Regions from separate parts of the Herbaspirillum sp. C9C3 genome, predicted to be linked through region 3. Evidence: predicted binding sites of a transcription regulator. Region 3 holds the regulator's gene; each other region holds the start of a gene.
The links. Region 3 encodes sigma-54, which starts transcription at its own class of promoters, with help from an activator protein. Its sites were predicted from a motif close to TGGCANGNAANCTGCTTT; they were not measured.
Positions count from the first base shown of each region.

Region 1: a site for sigma-54 is predicted at 1,351-1,368, ahead of HNO82_RS16980 (TorF family putative porin). Genes of this name have one in related genera too.
Region 2: a site for sigma-54 is predicted at 3,141-3,158, ahead of HNO82_RS19885 (outer envelope protein). Genes of this name have one in related genera too.

Region 1 covers NZ_JABFMQ010000020.1:11,059-17,018, forward strand. The annotation lists gene HNO82_RS16970 (ammonium transporter) at 1-140, opposite strand, end outside; gene HNO82_RS16975 (P-II family nitrogen regulator) at 156-494, opposite strand; gene HNO82_RS16980 (TorF family putative porin) at 507-1,289, opposite strand; gene HNO82_RS16985 (accessory factor UbiK family protein) at 1,712-1,957, shown strand; gene HNO82_RS16990 (YifB family Mg chelatase-like AAA ATPase) at 2,031-3,554, shown strand; gene HNO82_RS16995 (OPT family oligopeptide transporter) at 3,562-5,568, opposite strand; gene HNO82_RS17000 (hypothetical protein) at 5,711-5,960, shown strand, end outside.
Region 2 covers NZ_JABFMQ010000030.1:5,792-11,751, reverse strand. The annotation lists gene puuE (allantoinase PuuE) at 1-355, shown strand, start outside; gene HNO82_RS19890 (urate hydroxylase PuuD) at 576-1,823, opposite strand; gene HNO82_RS19885 (outer envelope protein) at 2,128-2,952, opposite strand; gene HNO82_RS19880 (ABC transporter substrate-binding protein) at 3,648-4,688, shown strand; gene HNO82_RS19875 (ABC transporter ATP-binding protein) at 4,734-5,519, shown strand; gene HNO82_RS19870 (ABC transporter permease) at 5,547-5,960, shown strand, end outside.
Region 3 covers NZ_JABFMQ010000017.1:80,311-86,270, reverse strand. The annotation lists gene mdeB (alpha-ketoglutarate dehydrogenase) at 1-336, shown strand, start outside; gene HNO82_RS16050 (SDR family oxidoreductase) at 502-1,260, shown strand; gene HNO82_RS16045 (UbiX family flavin prenyltransferase) at 1,430-2,032, opposite strand; gene grxD (Grx4 family monothiol glutaredoxin) at 2,058-2,369, opposite strand; gene hpf (ribosome hibernation-promoting factor, HPF/YfiA family) at 2,746-3,108, opposite strand; gene HNO82_RS16030 (RNA polymerase factor sigma-54) at 3,262-4,752, opposite strand; gene lptB (LPS export ABC transporter ATP-binding protein) at 4,852-5,595, opposite strand; gene lptA (lipopolysaccharide transport periplasmic protein LptA) at 5,598-5,960, opposite strand, start outside.

The sequences.
Region 1 (5,960 bases), on a different contig from region 3:
GCAGCGGCCGGGGCAGCGGCGGTGGCCGCTGCGGCTTCAGGCTTGGGCGCGTCCTGCGCCTGGGCCGGAGCGGTAAAGCCTACCGCCAACAACAGCGCGCCAATGGCGAGCGCGCCGGAAAACATTTTCTTCATGCTCATTAGAATTCCCCTTTTTTACAGAGCGTCTTTACCGGTCTCGCCGGTGCGGATACGGATCACATCCAGCAGGTCCTGGACGAAGATCTTGCCGTCGCCGATCTTGCCGGTGCGGGCAGCAGTCTCGATGGCTTCCAGGGCGCGTTCGACGATGGCGTCGTCGACGGCCGCCTCGATCTTGGTCTTGGGCAGGAAATCGACCACATACTCGGCACCGCGATACAGCTCGGTATGGCCTTTCTGACGACCGAAGCCCTTGACTTCAGTCACGGTGATGCCTTGCACACCGATCGCGGAGAGGGCTTCACGCACCTCGTCCAGCTTGAACGGTTTGATGATCGCTGTGATCAGTTTCATACGAACCTCTTGTTAGAAAGTTTTGCTGATGGAGAAGACGAAGCCGTTCTTGCCGACGTTCTTGGTGCCATCCGATGCCGGGGTGGTCGTCACGCCGTCCTTCAGGTCGGTACCGACATAGGCCAGGCCCAGGGTGATGCCGGCAGCGTCGTCGAAGGTCTTGGACAGGCCGACCTTCCAGTCGGTATAGCTGAACTGGCCGGGGTTGCCACGCACGTTCTGGTGACCGAGGTGCAGACCGAGCATGACGCCATAGTAGGTCTCGATGTTGGCACCCAGATCGAAGTACTGGCTGTACTTGCTGTTGACGGCGCCGAACAGGTTGGTCAGCGATTGCGAATACTTGAAGTAGGCCGGACCGTAACCGACCTGACCGTACAGTTCGAAGGTATTGGCGTTCTTGGCGCCGCTGTTGGCCAGGGTGTTGCCCGGGTAGTAGTAGTACAGGCCGCCGACGTCATAGGTGAAACCGCCGCCGATGTCACCGCGCTTGCCGCCGTAGATGTCCCACTCGACGTTACCCTTGGTATCGGTACCGGTGAGGGTGCCGGCGTCCTTGATCCACTTGATGTTGCTCAGCCAGGTGCCGGCGTACAGACCGGTCGGGTTGTGCGTGTAGTCAGCACCAACCTGCAGCGCCGGGTCGAAACGGGTCTGGGTCAGGCCGCGGTAGCGGTAGTCGCTCACCACGGCGGCGTTGAAGCTCAATTCATTATCCGGCTTGGCGTCTTCGGCGCGGGCCACGGTAGAAACGAAGGATGCGGCGATGGCTGTTGCAAGAATCAGTTTCTTCATGACTTTCCCTCTGGTTTATGTTTGAACAATAAAGTCGTTTTTTTGTCTTTGCCCAAACCCTTTAGCAGGAGCCGTGCCATGTCCGTTCGGCAAGGCAGACTTGTCTTTTTGCGTGAAACCAGAGATTTGCAACGATTTTTTTCGAGAACAGCTTCAAAATAGTGCATCAAACCTGTCGATGCACGTCATTGGTGCGATATTGCTTGTTTTTTGTCAAACCTGCATCGGACGCGGCAATCACATTTTGGTGCGTGGGTGGTGGGCGAGGCCAGGATCACCAAGTCGGCGCATTTCTCGAAAGAAAATTCAACCTCGTGACGGCACCTGTGCACAAAAATGCAGTCTGTACAGGACATCGCGGTTTGAGGATGAGCGGGAAACCGCTAAACTTGCAGTACAGCTATCAGCCAAGGAGATCCGACATGGACAAGCCCCCATTTTTTGAAGACCTGCAATCCAAGATCAACAAGGCGATCGAGAACTCTCCGGCCAAGGACATCGAGAAGAACGTCAAGGCCATGCTGAGTCAGGGTTTTGCCAAGCTGGACCTGGTCACGCGCGAGGAATTCGACGTCCAGGCCCAGGTGCTGGCCAAGACCCGTGCCCGCCTGGAGGCGCTGGAAGCGCGTGTTGCCGAGCTTGAGGCTCAGCAAAAACAGACTCCATGATCCTGGCCCGGACACTTTTCTCTTTTTCTCCCCCTTCCCTTCTTCCTGCTGACAAGCTGCCGGGCGCATTGCGATGAGCCTGGCAGTCTTGCGCAGCCGCGCCCTGGCCGGCATGAGCGCCCCGCCTGTGACGGTCGAGGTGCACCTGGCCAATGGCTTGCCGGCCTTTACCATCGTCGGGCTCCCCGAAGCCGAGGTCAAGGAAGCCCGTGATCGCGTTCGGGCAGCGCTGCAAAACGCCCGGTTTGAATTCCCTGCCCGCCGCATCACCGTCAACCTCGCTCCGGCCGACCTGCCCAAGGAATCCGGACGCTTCGATCTGCCCATTGCGCTGGGCATCCTGGCCGCCTCCGAGCAGATTCCTGCGGACCGGCTGGACGATCATGAATATGCGGGAGAGCTGTCGCTGTCGGGCCAGTTGCTGCCCATTCGCGGCGCGCTGGCCATGACCTGCGCCATCCAGCGGGAGCACCAGGAACACGGCCAGCCACGCAGCTTCATCCTGCCGGCGGCCAATGCCGACGAAGCGGCACTGCTGCCCGAGGCGCACATCCTTCCCGCCAGGTCCTTGCTGGAGGTCTGCAGCCACTTCAGTACGCGCGACCCTGCGGCCCGGCTGCAGCGGCACCCGCCACGGTCGGCAGTGGACGTGCCGACCTATCCGGATTTCAGCGACATCAAAGGGCAGTTACAGGCGCGACGCGCGATGGAAGTGGCCGCGGCCGGCCAGCACAGCATCCTGCTGGTCGGGCCACCCGGTGCCGGCAAGTCGATGCTGGCCACGCGCTTGCCCGGCATCCTGCCGCCGATGACGCTGGAAGAGGCGTTGGAGTCAGCGGCGGTGCAATCCTTGAGCGGCAGTGTCGACATGGATCGCTGGCGCCAACGCCCCTATCGCGCACCGCACCACACCGCCTCCGCCGTGGCGCTGGTCGGCGGCGGCAGTTCACCCCGGCCCGGAGAAATCTCGCTGGCGCATCATGGGGTCCTGTTCCTCGACGAGATCGCCGAGTACCCGCGCAGCGTGCTTGACGTGCTGCGCCAGCCGATGGAATCGGGGCATATCGTGATATCGCGGGCGGCGCGGCAGGCACGGTTCCCGGCGCGCTTCCAGCTCATTGCGGCGATGAATCCCTGTCCGTGCGGACTGCATGGTGATCCGCAAGGCCGCTGCCGCTGTACGCCCGAGCTGGTCAAGCGCTACCAGGCGCGCCTGTCCGGTCCGCTGCTGGACCGCATCGACATGCAGATCCATGTGAGCGCCCTGAGCCCCGCCGAACTGGCCAGCCAGCAGCCGGGCGAATCCAGCGCCGCCATCGCGAAGCGCGTCGCACGCGCCTTCGAACGCCAGTGGCAACGCCAAGGCAAACCCAACAGCCAGCTCGGTGGCAGCCAGATCGACCGGTACTGCCAGCACGACGATGCCGCAGCCCAACTGCTGCAGGCCGCCATGCTGCGGCTGAACTGGTCGGCGCGGGCCTATCACCGGGTGCTGAAACTGGCCCGCACCATCGCCGACCTGGCCGATGCCCAACACATCCTGCAGACGCACGTGGCCGAGGCGGTCCAGTATCGGCGCATGCTGGGCGGGTATTAGGGCCTCTTCAGCGCGCCGGCAGGATGCGCCGCGCAAAGGCGATCAGTACCAGCGCCAGCGCGACCAGTCCAAGCCACTGTGCGGTCGACTCAAACGCGCCCGACACCACGGCCAGCGGTGCATCCTTGCCGGTAAAGCCGATGATGGCCGCCAAGAGCACGCCGACCAGACTCTCCCCGACGATCAGGCCGGATGCCACCAGAATGCCACGCTGACGCGGCTGGTCCGCATAGGCCTGCGGATCGGCACCAGCGGCCAGCGCACGACGCCGCAATGCGCGTTCAATCAGCCAGCCCAGCAAGGCCCCCAGGAACAGGGCGCTACTGACCATCGGCGGCAGGTAGATGCCGATGCCTACCGCCAGCACCGGAAGGCGCGCCACACCGCCACGACGGGCCAGCAGCCAGTCGATGACGATGAGCACGATGCCCAGCGCCACCCCCACGCCCAGCATGGTCCAGTTCAGCTCACGGGTGAAGATGCCGGTCGCGATGGCCGTCATCAGCGTGGCTTGTGGCGCCGCCAGGGCCTGCGCCGCATCCATGCCGGCGCGCGGCAGGGCACCGGTGAAGCCGTAGGCGTTGTAGAGCAGATTGAGCACCGGAGGAATGATCAGCGCACCCACCACGCAACCGACCAGCAGCGCCACCTGCTGGCGCCAGGGCGTGGCGCCGACCAGCTGGCCGGTCTTCAGGTCTTGCAGGTTGTCATTGGCAATGGCGGCCACCGCGATGATGGCGGCGGTCACGAACAGCGCCACCGCGATGGCCAGCTTGCTGCCGTCGGGGGTGGCCAGCAGCGGATCGACCGCACCCGAGACCAGCAGCAGCACCGACACCAGAATCACCGCCACGATGCCGATACCGGAAATCGGGCTGGAGGAGGAACCGATGAGCCCGGCCATGTAGCCGCAGGCCGCCGCCACCAGGAAGCCGAACACGAAGGCAAACACCACCGCATAGACGATCAGCCCGATGAACAGCGCCGGCGACACCGGCGCCTCCGACAGGAAGGAGGCAAACACCACCGCCAGCAGCGCAATCATGGCCAGGCTGATGGCGATGATCCAGCGCGGCGACATGTCCTGATCGGTGCGCTCGGTGCTGCCCTGCTGGCGCCGCGCGAGCGTCGACAGCGAGGCCTTGACGCCTTCGAGCATGGGTTTGAAGAGCGTGGCCAGGGTCCAGACCGCCGCCACGCCGATCATGCCGGCACCGATAAAGCGCACCTGGCTTTTCCACAGCCCATTGGCGAAGTCCGACATGGCCACGTCAGCCGCATGCGGGGTCACCGCCGTGAGATAAGGCACGGCCACGCCCCAGGCAATCACCAGCCCGATCAGGATGGCGATGCCGGAGACGATGCCGATCATGTAGCCCGCACCCACCAGCGCCAGCGAAAATCCCATGGTCAGGCGCACCACCGAGGCCCCGGCGGTGAACCAGAGGCTGATGCTTTCGGCAAACAGCTTCAGGCCGCTGGCAATCACGCTGAAGGCTGCTGCCAGGGTGCCGCCGAAGAGAATATCGCGCAGGCCGCGCCGGGTTTGCTCGCCACCGTCGGCGTCGGCACTGCCCACGCGCAGGATTTCAGCGGCCGCCACCCCTTCCGGATAGGGCAGCGCGCTTTGCACCACCATCACCCGGCGCAGCGGAATGGAAAACATCACGCCCAGCATGCCGCCGGCGGCGCAGATGCCCAGCGTCTGCAGGAAGGGGAAGCCCTGCCAGTGGCCCATCATCACCAGGCCCGGCAGGATGAAGATGATGGAAGACAAGGTGCCGGCCGCAGACGCCTGGGTCTGGACCATGTTGTTTTCCAGGATGTTGGCATTGGAGAACAGGCGCAGCACCGCCATCGAAATCACCGCAGCGGGAATGGCCGAGGAAAAGGTCAGGCCGACCTTCAGGCCAAGATAGACGTTGGAGGCGGTAAACACCACCGTGATGAGCGCGCCCAGCAACATGCCGCGCAGGGTCAGTTCCGGCAGGCCGGTTTGGGTATGTTGATTCATATCGGTCGAGGGGGTCCGTTTCGATGCGTTCTTATACCGCAAGAATTGCGCGCAGACCATCGGACAAACGCGTTATTTGCTTCATATTGGCTTGCAAGCGCCTTTGTTATGATGCCTCTCTCGCCGTTTTCGGACCGTTGCCATGCGCCCTCTTCGTCCTGCCCTGCTGTTGCTGTCGCTGGCCTGCCTGTGCCTGGCGGCCTGTTCGCCGCGCTACAACTGGCGCGAAGCCAGCGACAACGGTGCGCATTTCGTGGTGCTGCTGCCAGCCAAGCCGGCCAGCGTGACGCGCCCGGTGGACCTGGACGGCCCCAAGGTCGACATGAGCATGACCGCCGCCGAGGTCGACGGCCTCACCTTCGCCGTGGGTACGGCCGAGCTGCCCGATGCGG
Region 2 (5,960 bases), on a different contig from region 3:
TCTGCCGTTCTGGATGGAGGTGGAAACCAGTGCCGACGTGAAGGTGCCGCATCTGGTGGTGCCTTATACGCTGGACTCCAATGACATGCGGTTTGCTACGCCGCAAGGTTTCAACACCAGCGAGCACTTCTACCAGTACCTGAAGGATAGTTTCGACGTGCTCTATGAAGAGGGTGAAGAGGCTCCGAAGATGCTATCCATCGGGATGCACTGCCGCCTGCTCGGACGACCCGGACGATTCCGTGCTCTTCAACGCTTCCTCGATTACGTGCAGTCACACGACAAGGTCTGGATTTGCCGACGCATCGATATTGCTGAACATTGGAAGAAGACGCATCCTTTTTCGGAGCGCTGATTTAATTTTTGGCGGTACTTTTTTAGTTCGGCGGTGGTTTTTAGGTTTGGGGTAGTCTGCACGGAATGCTTTTCTGCGCTCTAGCTTAATGCCTATCTTTCTCCGTTCCGCCCGGAGAGAGAAAATAATTAAGCTAGAGCGCAGGAAAGAGGCCCGTGCAGACTACCCAAAAACAAAAAACCAACAACCAAGCCCGCCAAGCCAAACCAGACCCCAAACATCACTTAACGGGAGCACCATTTTCAAACCACTTCCCGATGATGGCGCGTTCATCATCGGTGATATGGGTCATGTTCCCGAGAGGCATGGCCTTCTGCACGACGGCCTGTTGATAAATCTGTTGTGCATGCTGGGAGATATGTTCAGGAGAGTCCAGCAAGATGCCTTTGCCGGGAACGGGCATGAGGGTAGGTTGAGCGGCATGGCACTGAATGCAGCGTGCCTGGATGACTTGTTGAACCTGAGCGAACGATCCGACGGGTTCATTGCTGGCTGCGGCGGTCGCCGATGTATTGTCGGCTGAAGGAGCTGCGGCGGCCGCTGGCTTGGCCTGCATGGCCGGACTCATCCACAGGATCACGGCCAGCAGCAAGCCCACGGCGATTCCCGGGTACCACCAGTTGTAGACGCCCTTGTGCCGCAACACGAAGAACTGCCGGATCAAGGCACCGGCGGCCATGATGCACAACAAGACCACCCAGTTATGCGGCGCGCTGTAGGTCATGCTGTAGTGATTGGACAGCATGGCAAACAGCACTGGCAAAGTGAAGTAGGTATTGTGGACGCTGCGCTGCTTGCCCCGCTTGCCGTGAATTGGATCAGGCGCCTGCCCGGCTCGCATGGAAGCCACCATCTTGCGCTGCCCCGGAATGATCCACACCAGCACGTTCGCGCTCATGATGGTCGCCAGCGAAGCCCCGCTGATGAGGAAGGCAGCGCGCCCCGAGAACAGATGACAAGCCGCCCACACCGACACGATCACCTGCAAGCCCACCAACAGATTGACCAGACGATCCGCCCCCGGCCGATCCCCGATGGTGCTACAGATCGCGTCATAGATCAGCCAGTTGAAGACCAGGAAGGCAATCGCCGTTCCACCCGCCATCGACGCCGACATGTCGAACACATTGCGATCCACCAGGAACACGTTCGCATTGAAGAGATACAGCAGCGAGAACAAGGCAAAGCCTGACAGCCACGTACTGTAGGACTCCCAATAGAACCAGTGCAGATGCTCCGGCAATACCTTGGGTGCAAGAAGATACTTCTGCGGATTGTAGAAACCGCCCCCATGCACCGCCCACAACTCGCCCCCCACCCCCTTCTCCTTCAACTCCGGATCGGTCGGTGCCACCAGACTGTTGTCCAGCCAGACGAAGTAGAACGAAGACCCGATCCAGGCAATCGCCGTGATCACATGCAGCCAGCGCAGCAGCAGATTGAGCCAGTCAAGTAAGTATGCTTCCATGATGCTCCGCTCTCAAATCCCTATCGATGACGAAGGCCGCAACACGCGCACCTCCACCCTGTTCAAAACCCAGCAATTAGATATCAGCCCGACCGATACCATATGCCTGCAAACATATAGACAGCATATGTCTGCACCCATATCAATATGAGCACGCCCGGCCCCACCTGCTGCTATACAGTGTAGCCAATCGCCACCCGACTCACATGTCACTGCTTGCACTGCACCGGACGCCCAACAAAAATGCCGGATCCGAAGACCCGGCATCGCCATGATGCTGCAAGCAGCCGGATCGACCGGACGCTTAGAAGTGGTACTCGGCGCGCACCATCGGGGTCTTGGCCAGCGAACCGGCGACAGTGTTCGGATTGCCGAACTTGTTGCGCCAGTACTGGTACTCCAGACCCACGCGCAGCTTGTTCTTGCCCAAGCCCATGGAGGTACCCAGGTCATACATGACCTGACCATCGAAGTTCACTTCGGGCGAGGTCGGACCACCGAACTCGTTCTTGCCCTTGGCCGCAATATAGTTCATGTAGCCTTCGAAGGCCCAGCCCGAACCACCCAGCGGGATACCCCAGGCCAGGTTCAGCATCGGGTGAGTAGCGTACTCGTAGCGACTCGTCACACCGATGGGCTTGTTGCTCTCGAACAGCGCCAGCACGCTCACGTTCAGGAAACCAGGCACATCCATCATCAGGGTCGGACCGACCACCCACATGCGCTTCTTGGAGGCGTAGCTGTTGTCGTTCTTGGTGTTCCAGTCAAAGCCCAGGGTCAGACCGACACCACGTGCCGGTCCGAAGGAAAGGTCCTTGCCGCTGATCTTGCCGATATCCAGGGTATTGCGATAGACGACGTAGAATTCCGTGGCATTGTCATTCTTGTTGTCCGACAGCAGCATGTCGATGTTGAGGAAATTGGTACCGTACTTGTAACCATCGGAGTGCTGGAGGTTGACGATGTTCTTGCTGATGTCCTTCGAATTGAAGGGCTCGGCAAACTTCGTGCCGTAACGGTAGCCGATCGAGGTGTCCGACCAGTCCAAGGCATGAGCCGACATGCTGATTGCGGACGAAGCAACCACCGCCGCCATCATCCAGTACTTCCCCTTGATACCCTTCTTCATAAGTTTCTCCCTGTATTGCTTGTCTAAAAAAAATGGCTGTTGATCCGGTGCCCGGTTCGCATCCTGCGGCGCACTGCGCTCTCCCCGCCACAGCATCGAGATCCGGACACCTCGTGTGCTTGCCTTCGTCAAATCAGGTCTGGCCCATTGCTGACAGCGCTGCCGACACCCGCACCGACGGCAGCGTTTACGCAAAGCCCGTGCCAGCCCCCAGACCGGCCCCTCCGGCCGACACGCGGCCATGCCCAACGCGAGTGAACTGCCGCCCCGATGGTCAAGGTCGCGCGCGCGCCGGGGCGCAATCCTAGCCGAGTCCGGCCACTTTCCCAAGCCCTCTCACCACTTTCCCCAGCTTGGCTACTCGCATTGTCGACAATCACAACAAGCCGATGCGATACGACAAAAGCCCCCAGGAGGCGCACACCATCGGCCTTCCAGCCCTGCAAGTCCATTTTTTTTAGTGCATCTTTTTCTACTTAGGTGCAGACAAGCACCAAATTGTTGCAAATGAATTTTTTGATTGTCGACAAAAATAACGGGTGCTGTCGATCATCCGGCCCGGCTCTTGCCGACGTCCTTGCGCCTGCAACGGCAGGGCAAGGAGCGCGGACGCGAACTGTCCCCAGGCTTGGCACATTAAATGCTATTGAAGCTGCGGGATCCGACATTCAAACGACCAGGGAAGGAAGTCCACCGTGCAATCCAGCAAGCTCTTCAAACTCGGCATCAGCCTCTTCAGCCTCATGCTGGCCGCCAGCTCCTCGCTGGCCCAGGCGCAGGACACCAAGATCAAGTTCCAGCTGGACTGGCGCTTCGAAGGGCCGGCCGCCCTGTTCCTGGTGGCCAAGTCCAAGGGTTACTTCGCGCAGGAAAAACTGGATGTCACCATCGACGCCGGCAACGGTTCGGGCAACGCCGTCAATCGCGTGGCCTCGGGCACCTATGACATGGGCTTTGCCGACATGGCCGCCCTGATGGAATTCACGGCCAACAACCCCGATGCCCCTGGCAAGCCGGTGGCGGTCATGATGGTCTACAACGACACGCCGGCGGCCGTGTTCTCACTCAAGAAATCCGGCATCAAGAAACCGGCCGATCTGGCCGGCAAGAAACTGGGCGCACCGGTGTTCGATGCCGGTCGCCGTGCCTATCCCATCTTTGCCAAGGCCAATGGCCTGGACGCCGCCAAGGCACAGTGGACCAGCATGGACCCGCCGCTGCGCGAGACCATGCTGGCGCGCGGCGACGTGGATGCCATCACCGGCTTCTACTTCACCTCGCTGCTGAACCTCAATGCGCGCGGCATCAAGGATGACGACATCAACGTGATGATGTATCCGGACTACGGCGTGCGCCTGTATGGCAATGCCATCATCGCCTCCGACACCATGATCAGGAACAAGCCGGAAGCCATCAAGGGCTTCCTGCGCGCCTTCGCCAAGGCCAGCCGCGACGTGATGGCCAACCCGGAAGCGGCCATCAAGGTCTTGAAGGAACGTGACGGCCTGATTGACGAGAAACTGGAACTGCGCCGCCTGAAGCTGGCCATCGCCAGTGCCATCGCCACGCCGCACGCAAAATCGGAAGGCTATGGCCAGGTCTACGGCCCGCGCCTGACCCTCATGGCCTCCCAGGTTTCGGACGCCTATGGCACCAAGACCCGCGTCAACGCCGACAAGATCTGGAATGGCAGTTTCCTGCCGTCCAGGACCGAGCTGGACGTGTTCCCCAAGTAAATCATTTATATCGTTTACTCAACCCATCTTCACCCGACTGCATTCATGAGCGAACCCTTCGTCGATTTCCGCCACGTCTACCTGGCCTATGATGGCGCCGCCGACTTTGCGGTGGAAGACATCGACCTGCAGACCCGCGCCGGTGAATTCATCGCCATCGTCGGGCCCTCCGGCTGCGGCAAGTCGACCTTCATGAAACTGGCCACGGGCTTGAAACAACCCAATCGCGGCAGCGTGGTGATCAATGGCCAGACGGTCAGCGGGCCGCTCAAGTTCGTCGGCATGGCCTTTCAGGCGCCCACCCTGTTGCCGTGGCGCACGACACTGGAGAACGTGCTGCTGCCGCTGGAAATCGTCGAGCCCTACCGGCACGACTTCAAGCAAAAGAAGGCCGAATACATCGAGCGTGCAAAGAAGTTGCTCAAGACCGTGGGGCTGGACGGTTATGCCGACAAGTTTCCGTGGCAACTCTCGGGTGGCATGCAGCAGCGTGCCTCGATCTGCCGCGCGCTGATCCATGAACCCAAGATGCTGTTGCTGGACGAGCCCTTCGGCGCGCTCGATGCCTTCACCCGCGAAGAACTGTGGTGCGTGCTGCGCGACCTGTGGGCCGAGCGCCGCTTCAACGTCATCCTGGTCACGCACGACCTGCGCGAGGCGGCCTTCCTGGCCGACACCATCTACGTGATGAGCAAGCGGCCAGGCCGTATCGTGGTTCGACGCGACAATCCGCTGCCGCGCCCCTGCCCGCTGGAAACCACCTATACCGACGGCTTCAACGCGCTGGTACATGAGCTGCGCGAGCACATCGGCCACGTGCGCAATACCTGACCACCCACGGCCCGGCCAAGGAAACTCATGAAAACTCCGTTCAACGGCAAACTCAATCGCGCCGCCACCACGCTGGCGCCCTGGTTCCTCCTCGTCGCCATCCTGGGCGTGTGGCAGTTCATCTGCAGCGTGTGGCAGGTCTCCGACTTCATCTTCCCCAGTCCGGCCTCCATCCTGCAGGCCATGGTGGATTACGCCGGCCCGATTACCGAGCACGCGCTTTCTACCTTTTGGGTCACCATGGTGGGCTTCGCCATCGCCGTGGTGGTCGGTGTGACGCTGGGCCTGGTGATCGGATCTTCACCCATGCTGTATGCCGCCGCCTATCCGCTCATGACGGCCTTCAATGCCTTGCCCAAGGCGGCTTTCGTGCCGGTGCTGGTGGTCTGGTTCGGCATCGGTGCGGGACCGGCGATCCTGACAGCCTTCCTGATTTCCTTC
Region 3 (5,960 bases):
CAACGTGCACAGCGCCTGTCGGCCAGCCCGGCCCAGCCCTATGTAACGGCGCAATTGCAAGGCAGCGCAGCGCCGGTGATCGCGGTGAGCGATTACATCCGTAGCTTGCCCGAGAGCATCCGCGCGTTCGTGCCGGCGCCGTATGTGACCTTGGGTACGGACGGGTTTGGTCGCAGCGATACGCGGGTGAATCTGCGTGACTTCTTCGAGATCGATGCGCGCTGGATTGCGTATACGGCCTTGTGTGAAGTGTGGGGGGAGGATCGTGCGCGCTTGGAAGACGCGGCGCGGACCTTGGGTATCGATACCGGCAAGCCCCTGTCTTCCACGGTATGAAGCGTGAGAGGCAACAGATGAATGCCGGGCCGCCGGATTGAAAATCTCTCATCTGGCGCGACCCCGTGTTTGCTATAGTGAAAACCGCCCGTGCATCACGGGCGGTTTTTTATTGCGCCGTGATGCGCATCGTCCATGACATACCGTGAGTGAGGAGTACACACGATGGCTGCACCCAAACGTATTGCGCTGGTGACCGGCGCAGGTTCCGGCATCGGCCGGCAGATCACCCTGGCGCTGCTGCGCGAAGGCTATGGCGTGACGCTGGCCGGACGTCGCCAGGAGGCGCTGGAAGAGACGGTCAGGCTGGCCGCTGAACACGCTGCCCATGCGCTGGTGGTGGCGGCCGACGTGACCGATCCGGCGTCGGTGAAGCAGCTCTTCGCCAGGACGCGCGAACGCTTCGGGCGGCTGGACATGCTGTTCAACAATGCCGGCATCTTCGCCCCGCCGGTGTCGCTGGAAGAACTGAGCGTGGAGCAGTGGAAGGCGGCGGTGGACATCAACCTGACCGGGGTTTTCCTTTGCACCCAGGAAGCCTTCCGCATCATGAAGGAGCAGTCGCCGCGCGGTGGCCGCATCATCAACAATGGTTCGATTTCGGCGCATGCACCGCGTCCGTTCTCGGCATCCTATACCGCGACCAAGCACGCCATCACGGGTCTGACCAAGGCCACCTCGCTGGATGGCCGCGCCTATGACATCGCCTGTGGCCAGATCGATATCGGCAATGCCTCCACCGACATGACCACCCTGATGAAGAAGGGGACGCTGCAGGCCGACGGCTCCACCAAGGTCGAGCCGACCATGGATGCCGAACACGTGGCCCGGGCCATCCTCTACATGGACAGCCTGCCGCTGGAGGCCAATGTGCAGTTCATGACCGTGATGGCGACCAAGATGCCCTATATCGGGCGGGGTTGAGCCGGCTTTCCTTTGCCAGATGAAGAAATGGCCGCAGTGATGAGCTGCGGCCATTTTTCTGAAGCGGTGAAAGGCTTGATCCTCTAGCCGATGAACAGCGCAGGACCCACGCCAATCTGAGATATTTGCAATCCGGCGTCGGAAGAGATGTTGCGGGACACGAAGAGCGTCAGCCCGGATTGCCCTTCATGCCCTGCCACTCCGGCGTCAACTGCATGGAAATCCCGAACATGTCCAGCACGCGCCCCAGCGTGTGATCCACCATTTCTTCCATGGACGCAGGGCGCTGGTAGAAGCCGGGCAGGGGCGGGAAGATCACGCCGCCCATTTCCGTGACCGACGTCATGTTGCGCAGATGGGCCAGATTGAACGGGGTCTCGCGCACCATCAGCACCAGTCGGCGGCGTTCCTTGAGCACCACATCGGCTGCACGGGTGATGAGATTGTCGGAGAGGCCATGCGCCACGGCGGCCAGGGTCTTCATCGAACAGGGCGCCACCACCATGCCGGCAGAGGCGAACGAGCCACTGGCGATGCACGCGCCGACATCGCGCACGTTGTGCACCACATCGGCCAGCGCTTCCACATCCTTGCGCCGCATGTCCAGTTCCTGGTGCAGATTGAGCACGCCGGCTTCGGAGACCATCAGATGCGTCTCGACCTGACCATGCTTGCGCAGGTGTTCCAGCAGCCGGACACCATAGATGGCCCCGGTGGCCCCGGTGATCGCAACGATCAGGCGCTGGCGGGGCTGACTGGAAGAAGCACTCATGCGCGCTCTACGGGGCAGGGCAGACTCAGCCCTTGATCAGGGTCTGCAGCTCGCCCGAGGCGTACATCTCGCTCATGATGTCGGAGCCACCGACGAATTCACCCTTCACGTACAGCTGGGGAATGGTCGGCCAGTTCGAGTATTCCTTGATGCCCTGGCGCACGTCGGGGCTTTCCAGCACGTTGACGGTGACGATGTTCTCGGCGCCGCTGGCCTTGAGCAGCTGGATGGCCTTGCCGGAAAAGCCGCATTGCGGGAACTGTGCAGTGCCCTTCATGAACAGCACCACAGGGTTTTGGGTCACGGTTTCTTTGATCCAGGATTGGACGTCGCTCATGGCTGTGCCTTTAAAAATGGGATTGCCCGACATTATAGGGAAAAGCCGGCAGGCGCGTTGAAATCGGCAGCACGCCATTCGTCCGTCCGAGCCGGCGGGAAATTGCATCAAGGAAATGATTTATACCGTATGCAGTTTCCTCTGGGCAGTAGATGAGGGTGCTGCGCAAGACATTCAAGCAGAGCGGTGAACAATGTTGACTGCCGGGTTTGCCGGGCAGTCGCCCTGCGTAATGATTTATATGTTTTTCACAGGCATCGACAGATGCTGTGGCCCCAATGAAAAAGGGCGCTTGCGCGCCCCTTCCTCGTGAAATCCGGCTGGCTTTCTCAGCAGCCCTGCAGGCTGCGAGGTGGCTTGCCGTTGGTGTCCTGGCTTATGCCGCTCCGGCTACCGCATCCTCGGGCGTGTCGTCCGGCAGGCGCTTGGCAATGGAGTGATGCTCCTGCAACTTGTCCTTGTGCTTGATGACCTGGCGATCGAGCTTGTCGATCAGGGTGTCAATGGCAGCGTAGAGGTCGTGTGCGATGCTTTCCGCATGTAGATCCTTCCCCTTGATGTGGACGTTGATTTCCGCTTTTTGGCGCTTTTCCTTTTCTGTGAGTTTATCTACGCTCAGGATCACGCTGACGTCGATCACGTTGTCGAAATGGCGCTTGATACGCGAGAGCTTGCTTTGCACGTATTCCCGGATGGCGGGGGTCAGTTCGAGGTGGTGTCCACTGATGGTCAGATTCATACAAGACTCCTATCGTGAAGTCACTGGAGGTTCGTGCAATCGATCCTGCTGCAGCTGTACCACGGGCACGGTCTTCGTGTCGGATGGCGTGGGCATCAGTCGGGATGCTTGCCTGAACACAGCAACGGTACTGCAGAAAAACTGAGGAAAAACTCAGAGGGACTTGCGGAGATTGACTGGCGGAATCTTCAACACTTCGCGGTATTTGGCGACTGTGCGTCGCGCGACCACCATGCCTTGTTCTGCCAGCATATCCGCAATCTTGCTATCGGATAATGGGGTCTGCGGGTTTTCGGCTCCTATCAACTGTTTGATCAGCGCCCGTATCGCGGTGGAGGAAGCTTCGCCTCCGGTTTCAGTCGCGACGTGGCTACCGAAGAAGTATTTCAACTCAAACATACCATGCGGAGTGAGCATGTATTTCTGAGTCGTCACGCGAGAGATGGTGCTCTCGTGTAGACCCAGTGTATCAGCAATTTCACGCAGCACAAGGGGGCGCATGGCCACTGCACCATGGGAAAAGAAGTTTCTTTGACGTTCCACAATAGCCTGCGCGACGCGCAAAATCGTATCGAAACGTTGCCGCATGTTCTTGATGAGCCACTTGGCTTCCTGCAACTGCGAGGACAGCGAACCTTCGCCCTTGGCCTGCTTCAAGGCACTGGCGTACATCGCATTGACGCGCAGCTTGGGCATGACCTCATGGTTGAGCATGACCTGCCAGCCGTTCTTTGTCTGCTTGACAATCACGTCCGGCACCACGTAGTCCGAGGCGTCACGCGCGAATTCGGCACCCGGATGCGGACGGCACTGGCGGATCACGGCCTGGGCTTCACGCAGGTCTTCGTCGTCACAATCGAGGGCCTTCTTGATCTTGTTGAAGTCGCGCTGGGCGAACAGCGGCAGGTAATCCTCAACGATCCTCAGCGCCAGCTTGCGCGTGACAAAGGGGATCTTGGGCAGGCGGCGGATCTGCAAGGCCAGGCATTCGCCGGCACTGCGCGCGCCCACGCCGGCCGGGTCCAGGCTCTGCAGCAGCTTGAGCGAAATCGACAGCTCTTCCATGTCGATACCCAGCTCTTCAGGCAGGCGCGCGAGGATGTCCTCCAGCGGTTCTTCCAGATAGCCGCTCTCGTCGAGCGCATCGGTGAGCAGTTCCAGCAGCGCACGATCGCGCAGGGTGCGCGCAGTCACGCGGATCTGTTCCAGCAGGTGTTCGCGCAGGGTCAGTTCATGGGCTTCCAGCTGCGGGCGGGCATCGTCGTCATCGGGTGACTTGCCGCTGCGGGCGACGTCATCGAAGCTCCAGTCGGCATCACCGGTGACACCGGTGTCCGGATTGTTGTCCTGGTACTCGAAGCTGGAATCGCCATCGCTGGCAGCGGGCGTCGCTTCGCCGCTGTTTTCATGAGGGGTGTCGGCCACGCCACTGGAAGGCGAACTGGAGACGGCACCGTCGGCCAGCAGACGCACCGAATTGTCGAGAGCGTCATCGAGACGCTCCAGCAGGGGATTGTCGGAGAGGATCTGTTCCAGTTCCTGGTGCAGTTCCAGCGTCGACAGTTGCAGCAGCCTGATCGACTGCTGCAGTTGCGGCGTCAATGCGAGGTGCTGCGAGGTACGTAACTGGAGCGACTGTTTCATCTGTCTTTCTGAAAGCGGCGTGGCCCGCGGGTTGCTGTGCCTGTCGTTGCGTGATGCCTGGGTGTCGGTGATGCTCGATACGTAGGGCGACTGTGCTGCTTACATGCGGAAGTGCTCGCCCAGATAGACGCGGCGTACCGACTCGTTGGCAATGATCTCTTCCGGATTGCCGCTGGCCAGCACCGTGCCCTGGTTGATGATGTAGGCGCGATCGCAGATGCCCAGCGTCTCGCGCACGTTGTGGTCGGTGATGAGCACGCCGATGCCGCGCTCCTTGAGGAAGCGCACGATACGCTGGATCTCGATCACCGCAATCGGGTCGATACCGGCAAACGGTTCATCGAGCAGCACGAAGCGCGGATCGGTGGCCAGCGCGCGAGCGATCTCGACGCGTCGGCGCTCACCGCCCGACAGTGACAGGGCCTGGCTTTCGCGCAGCTTTTCGATCTGCAGTTCGTGCAGCAGGTTGTTGAGGCGGCCCTCGATTTCATCGCGCGAGAGCGGCTTGCCGTCTTCCTGGCGCAGCTCCAGCACGGCGCGGATGTTGTCTTCCACCGTCAGCTTGCGAAACACCGAGGCTTCCTGCGGCAGGTAGGACAGGCCCATGGTGGCGCGCTTGTGAATGGGCATGCGCGAAATGGGCGCGCCATCCAGGTCGATCTCGCCGCCATCGGAGGGTACCAGCCCCACGATCATGTAGAACGAGGTGGTCTTGCCGGCACCATTGGGGCCGAGCAGGCCGACCACTTCGCCGCTGCGCACTTCCATCGAGACATCGCGCACCACCTGGCGCGCGCCGTAACTTTTCTTCAGGCCGCGAACGACCAGCGAACTGGCTACCATCCTTACTGGTCCTTTCCGTTCTGACGACGCGCTGCCGGCTGGGCCGGTGCTGCGGGCTGGGCGTCCGTGGCCGGCGGCGGGTTCTTGGGCTGGATCACGGCCGTGATGCGGCCCGCGCCCGGCTTGCTCTGGCCGCTGGCAGTGTTGTTGACCGAATAGAATTCGGCGCGGCTGTCATAGGAAATGAATTCGCCGTTGACTTCATCGGTGATGCGGTCGCCGTCCATGCGCTGGATGTGGGCGCGCTGGAACAGCTTGGACACTTCCGTCTGCTCCGAATACTCGATGCGCTCGGCCTGGCCTTCGATCCACAGATTGGGGCCGCCGTCACGCTTCTGGCGGAAGGTTGCCAGCGCACCAGGCGC